3 regions of the Buttiauxella sp. BIGb0471 genome follow, and region 2 is predicted to be linked to each of the others. Evidence: predicted binding sites of a transcription regulator. Region 2 holds the regulator's gene; each other region holds the start of a gene.
The links. Region 2 encodes Fur, which represses iron uptake genes when iron is present. Its sites were predicted from a motif close to ATAATAATGAGAACNACTATCAA; they were not measured.
Positions count from the first base shown of each region.

Region 1: the regulator Fur is predicted to act here: its motif matches at 1,158-1,180, upstream of fepD (Fe(3+)-siderophore ABC transporter permease).
Region 3: the regulator Fur is predicted to act here: its motif matches at 1,030-1,052, upstream of M2371_RS03670 (DNA polymerase III subunit theta).

Region 1 is NZ_JANUEU010000005.1:294,014-296,215, reverse strand. Features, by position in the region: gene entS (enterobactin transporter EntS) at 1-1,089, opposite strand, end outside; gene fepD (Fe(3+)-siderophore ABC transporter permease) at 1,202-2,202, shown strand, end outside.
Region 2 is NZ_JANUEU010000002.1:129,039-131,240, forward strand. Features, by position in the region: gene chiP (chitoporin ChiP) at 1-139, shown strand, start outside; gene chiQ (ChiQ/YbfN family lipoprotein) at 187-519, shown strand; gene fur (ferric iron uptake transcriptional regulator) at 609-1,061, opposite strand; gene fldA (flavodoxin FldA) at 1,344-1,874, opposite strand; gene ybfE (LexA regulated protein) at 2,026-2,202, opposite strand, start outside.
Region 3 is NZ_JANUEU010000001.1:781,743-783,944, reverse strand. Features, by position in the region: gene copD (copper homeostasis membrane protein CopD) at 1-590, opposite strand, end outside; gene yobA (CopC domain-containing protein YobA) at 596-970, opposite strand; gene M2371_RS03670 (DNA polymerase III subunit theta) at 1,129-1,359, shown strand; gene M2371_RS03665 (carbon-nitrogen hydrolase family protein) at 1,492-2,202, shown strand, end outside.

The sequences.
Region 1 (2,202 bases), on a different contig from region 2:
CCCTATCGCATCGCCCGTCACGTTCTGCGCCGTCCATAAACCGTTGATTCGCCCTAACATCCCGTCCGGCGTCAGCGTCTGAATTAAGGTGTACTGCAGCAAAGAGCTGATGGCGCTGAGATAGCCAAACAGCGCGAGGCACGCCAGCCCAAGCCCCCAAACCGGCATCAGGCTAAAGACGCCAATGGAGATAAACGACACAATTCCCGTCCCCAGCATAATCATGCCCGGGCGAACGTGATGCGCGATACGCCCACTGGTCAACGCGCCGATTGCCGCACCGAGCGGAACGGCGGCGTACATCAGGCCGATTTGCGCCGCACTCATATTCCAGTGCCCGGCGAGTGCCGGATACAACACGCGCACCGCACTCGCCATCGTCAGCAGCGCACCGACTAACGCAATGCCGCCGATTACCGGATGGCCGACCAGGAAACGCAGCCCATTCCACAACGAGAGCAGCGGATTTTCACGCGCCTGCGGCGGCGGTGCCAGTTTCGGCAAACTCAGCAGCGGCAATAACGTGATAAACGTGCCGACGGAAGCCAGCGCGTAGTTCCATACCACACCGCCTGACGCCAGCAGCAGCCCGCCAATCATGGGTGAAATCACTGAACCCAGGCGCACGGTGAGCATGGTTATCGCGCTCGCCTGCATTAAATTTTCACGCCCAACCAGCGCGGGAGTCGCCGCCAGAAGTGCCGTCACGCCCAGTGCGCCAAAGAATCCATCCCACACGCCAAGCAAGTAAATCGCCGCCAGCGAAGGTTCCGGCAACGCGGCGTTAATCGTCAGGCCAATAAAACCGACGCCACACGTGGAGCGGGCGAGCAAAATCAGACGGCGGCGTTCATGACGGTCAGCCAGCACCCCGCCCATCATCAGGCCGATAAACATCGCACTGCCGGTGAGCGTCACCGCGAGGCCGACTTGCAGCGAGGAGCCGGTCAGCGTCTGGATTTGTACCGGAACGGCAACACCGAGTAACCCCAGCGAGACGATGGAAATAAAGCGAGCAAGGAAGACGGCGCGAAAAGCGGGATGAGTCTTGAGCAAACTGAGATTTAGCAGCAAAGAATTGCGGTTCATTACAGGGCCTTAAAGCGAATTTTTCTTTCCGGGTGCGAGGCGGCTCATGCTAACATAAACAAATAAGAGTGATAATGATAATAACTATCATTAATTTTCATGAAAGGGATTTATGTTATTTCCACGGCCATCAACACGCGTTGTGACGCTGCTGATTCTGTTTTTGCTGTTGCTCTTAATGGCGGTGATGAGTCTGCTTATTGGGGCAAAATCACTGCCCGTTGAGGTCGTTATCGATGCATTCAGCGGTCAATGCCGAAGTGCTGATTGCACTATCGTGCTCGACGCTCGCCTTCCGCGTACGCTGGCAGGCATTCTCGCCGGTGGCGCACTCGGCCTTGCCGGGGCGCTGATGCAAACTCTGACTCGTAATCCCCTAGCCGACCCCGGCCTGCTTGGCGTCAATGCCGGGGCCAGTTTTGCCATTGTATTAGGTGCGGCGGTCTGGAGTTTTTCTTCACCGATTGCCCTGCTCGGCATGGCCTTTGCTGGTGCGCTGTGCGCCGCATTGGTGGTGGCATTTACCGGCAGCCAGGGCGGCGGGCAACTCAGCCCGGTGCGTTTAACGCTGGCGGGCGTTGCGCTTGCCGCCGTGCTGGAAGGCCTGAGCAACGGCATCGCACTGCTTAACCCGGTGGTTTACGACCAGTTACGTTTCTGGCAGGCCGGAACGCTGGATATTCGCACCCTCGACACGCTGAAAATAATCGTGTTGCCGGTACTGGCAGGCTGCGCCATTGCCCTGTTTATAAGCCGTTCACTCAACAGCCTGAGCATGGGAACCGACACCGCCACCGCGCTGGGTAGCAAAGTTGCACGCACTCAATTGCTCGGTTTAATCGCCATCACGTTATTGTGCGGCAGCGCGACGGCAGCCGTTGGCCCGATTGCGTTTATCGGCCTGATGATGCCGCATCTTTCGCGCTGGCTGGTGGGGGCCGATCACCGCTGGTCGCTCCCCGTCACCCTGATTGCCACGCCTGCACTATTGCTGTTCGCCGATATTGTTGGCCGCCTGCTGGTGCCGGGTGAACTGCGGGTGTCGGTGGTTAGCGCGTTTATTGGCGCGCCGATGCTGATTTATCTGGTGCGCCGCCAACGCAAGGGAGCGAA
Region 2 (2,202 bases):
AGGCACTCTGTTCAAACTGCACTTCACTCAATACGACAACCATTCCGACATCCCAAGCTGGGGCGGTGGTTACGGCAACATCTTCCAGGATGAGCGTGACGTGAAATTCATTGTTATCGCACCGTTCACCATCTTCTGATTCGAATCCGGGCGTGAAAACGCCCGGATTTCTTAAGGATATCAAGCATGAAAAAAATCGTTCTGACAGTGGTGATGGCGTTAGGTTTGAGTGCGTGTGCGCAGCAACAACCTAAAACGGCTCCGGAAGATACTAAATTGAAACAAGCGTATAGCGCCTGTATTAACACCGCAGAAGGTAACCCGGATAAAATTCAGGCCTGCCAAAGCGTGTTGAATGTACTGGCTCAGGAAAAAGAGCATCAGGATTTCGCGAAGAAAGAAACGGTTCGTACCCTGGATTACCAGAACTGCATCCAGGCAACTCGTACGGGTAATGACCAGGCGGTCAAAGCCAAGTGCGATAAAATCTGGCAAGAGATTCGCGCTAACAACAAATAATGGTAGTGCGTAAGCCATAAAAAAACCGGTGAGCTTCCTCACCGGTTTTTTTACATCTGGCAGCTGAATCAGATGCCAAAAGATGCAGATTACCTTTCGCTGATTTCGTGTGCGTTTTCATCAGTACGGCAATCACCTTCAGCGCAGTGACCGTAAAGGTACAGGCTGTGGTTAGTCAGACGAATGCCATGACGTGATGCGATTTCGCGCTGGCGGGCTTCGATTGAATCATCACTAAATTCAATAACCTTGCCGCAATCCAGACAGATCAGATGGTCATGGTGATGCTGCTGCGTCAGTTCGAACACGGATTTTCCGCCTTCGAAATTATGACGAGTCACAATGCCTGCATCATCAAACTGGTTTAGTACACGATAAACGGTGGCGAGACCAATCTCTTCGCCCATATCAATCAGACGTTTATAGAGGTCTTCCGCACTGACGTGGTGGTTCACCGGCCCTTGCAACACTTCAAGGATTTTTAATCGCGGAAGCGTGACTTTCAAGCCGGCCTTCTTTAATGCGGTATTATTGTCAGTCATGCGGAAATTGTCCTGTTGCTTAACGATTCGCTCGGACTCAGGGTGAGCGTTAAGATGAATGCGTCTCATTATAGAACTGCCATTTCTAAATGGGAACCGCAAGTATTATGCATAATCAAGCTAAAAAATGGCGGCTGAGTCGCGATTTGTTTGCCTTGCTAGCTTTTTGATCAGGAGTTCATTGTACAGGGACAAACTGAAAAGTTAAAAATTTGTAGCGATTATTTTAATCGATAATATCTATCAATGTGACGCAACCCAATAGTTGCGCCACATCTGGCATCAGGCGTTGATGATATCTGCCAGGTTCAGCTCGTCAGAAACTTGTTTGACCCATTTCTGAACGCGTTCAGCCGTCAGTTCTGGTTGACGATCTTCGTCGATAGCCAGACCAACAAAGTGATCGTCGTCAGCCAGACCTTTAGAGGCTTCAAAATGGTAGCCCGCCGTTGGCCAGTGACCGACGATAGCTGCGCCTCGTGGCTCAATGATGTCGCGGATAGTGCCTAACGCGTCACAGAAGTATTCTGCGTAATCTTCCTGGTCGCCACAGCCGAACAGAGCAACCAGTTTGCCATTGAAATCAACTTCTTCCAGCGTCGGGAAGAAATCATCCCAGTCGCATTGTGCTTCACCGTAATACCACGTTGGGATGCCGAGAAGCAGAATATCGAAGCCTTCCAGGTCTTCTTTGCTGCTCTTAGCAATGTCATGCACCTCAGCAACTTCTTTACCGAGCTGTTTTTGAATCATTTTCGCGATATTTTCGGTGTTACCAGTGTCGCTGCCGAAAAAAATGCCTACGATTGCCATGAGTAAAATAACCTCTTGATACTTAATGGTATGGTGGCTGCTATTTGGCCACAGATAGGGCAATCATAGCAGAACACTTCGTGGTGCGGAAACTGCTATCGCCCCGGTGTGCACAGACTGCAACATTGCATACCAGGACATAGCACTAAAACTAACTGAGATGCTGCTTCAGTTGTGCGAGTAGTATCTCTTCAATCAGCTCGCTACGGCTGATGTTGCGCGCTTCAGCCAGTTGGTTGAGAGCATCTACCGCATCGTTATTGAGCTTTAGCTCCACTCGCTTCAGGCCGCGTACTTTATCGCGCTTGAGTTGATTGCGTTTGTTGAT
Region 3 (2,202 bases), on a different contig from region 2:
AAATGCCCGTAACGAGAAAAACGCATCATCGCGGTGATCGCCTCACCTCGCCAGCGCGGCTTTTTCGCCATACGCATACACATCAGCAGCGGCAATAAACCACCAGCCCACCAGCCCGCGCTCAGTAAATGCACCGCATGATTCAGACGTTGCAAGCCGCCGACGAAACCTTCGCGCATCGCCGCATGGCCGACGCCCGCCAGTAAAATAAGTTGCGCTGCCGCAAGAATAAGTAACATGGCCTGCAGGGTACGTGGTTTGAGTAACAGCACCGCAACCGTCACCACGCCGAGTAGGATCTGCCATAACCAGACGGAGCCAAAGCGCGTGCCAAGAACTGCCAGCCAGACTTGCGGATTAATCGCATCTGGCCAACCGCTTCCCATCATTCCCGCCTGCGCACATAACAACATTACGGCGCTCAGCATTGTCATCCATACAGCGGATTGCCACAGCCATTTCAGCCTGCGAATGAGAACCGGTTTGAATGCCTTAGGGGCTAATAATGAGCATGAAATGGTACTGCCCAGCAGTACCATTAAGGCGGTGAAATGAATGAATCGCAGCGCGATATAAAGAGAGGGCAACATTCGGTTTATTTCACCGAGAAGTGGTAATTCCCTTTTGTCTTATGCCCATCGACCGACACGACATGCCAGTCGACCTGATAGTCACCCGGCTTCAGAGCTTCTTCAACAGGAACAATCAGCTGCTTCTCATCTTTTTCATTGCGCTTCGCAGTGCCCGTTTTTACCGCAGCTTGCTGTGGCCCGGTCAACGTGAGTCCGCTAAAATTCGCCTCAACACCTTCAGAGAAATTAAGGGTAATTGCCTGTGGTGAAGCCGTTACCGCAGCATCTGCCGCAGGATATTGATGTTTTAAATGCGCGTGTGCCAAGGCAGAGCCGGAAGCTGTGAGGGCGGTAAACAATGTAGCGATGGTTAAGAGACGAGTTCGAGTGAAAGCCATATCAACTATTCCTTTTTCTTATTCGAGACGGCAAAAGGATAACCTTGAGTGCTGGCTAAGTCGAGATGAGAACAGCTATCAATGATTGAATATTGCCGTAAAGGGTTGTCATCCACGGCAGCAACCAGTACCTTTGCGGCACAAAACAGGAGGCCGATATGAACCACAATCTTGCTGAATTACCCCAGGACGAAATGGATAAGATCAATGTTGATCTTGCTGCTGCAGGCGTTGCCTTTAAAGAGCGTTACAACATGCCAGTTATTGCCGAAGTTGTTGAGCGCGAACAGCCGGCGCATTTGCGAGATTGGTTCCGGGAACGTTTGATTGCACACCGTCTGGCTTCCGTTAATCTGTCACGACTTCCATACGAACCTAAAGTGAAATAAAAATCCGCTGCCTTAAACTTCCTGACAAAAATGGTGTTAAGATTTTTCTCGGTAAAAGACTGAGAAACACAGGAATTACCTGTTTAGGCCATAGGATGATGGCCGTTGGGTAGATTGATTAAGGAAGAACGTATGCCTGTCTGGAATGTTGCAGCGGCGCAGTATGGCGCCACCCTCGATGACCTCGACTCGAATATCTCACATCATTTAGAATTTATCCGGTGTGCTGTACGCGAACAAATTGACCTTCTGATTTTCCCAGAGCTTTCTCTCACCGGATTCAATATAGAAAATCACCACGCTTGCTCCCTTCCCTTTACTGATGAACGCCTTAACCCTTTGCAAAATGCAGCCGTAGAACACCAAATGACCATTGTGGTGGGTTTACCTTTGCAATGCGAAAAAGGCGTTACGGCTGGTTCGGTTGGTTTTTTGCCCGATGGTTCCCGCGTTGCATGTTGTAAACCTACCAGCAACGATATGGACCTGCCCGGACAACACACACCCTTAGTCGGCTTACATAACCGTAGTGTGGCGATGGGCTTTAGCACCGGCAGTGATGAAGAAACCTGGCCGCGCAGTGCAGCTGAAATGGGGGCGAGTCTTTATGCCACCGGAAAATTCATCAACGAAATCAGCTACCAACAAGACGAAATGTATTTGCAGCGTTGGGCGCATAAGTACAATTTGCCGGTATTACTGGCAAATCATGCCTGGTCGGATGGGAAATATCGTTCAGCCGGGCGTAGCGCATGTTGGGACGATCGCGGCGAATTAGTGGTTCGTGCCGACCATGGCGAGTTGTTAGCTGTCGGTCGTCGTGACGCAAAAGGTTGGCATGGA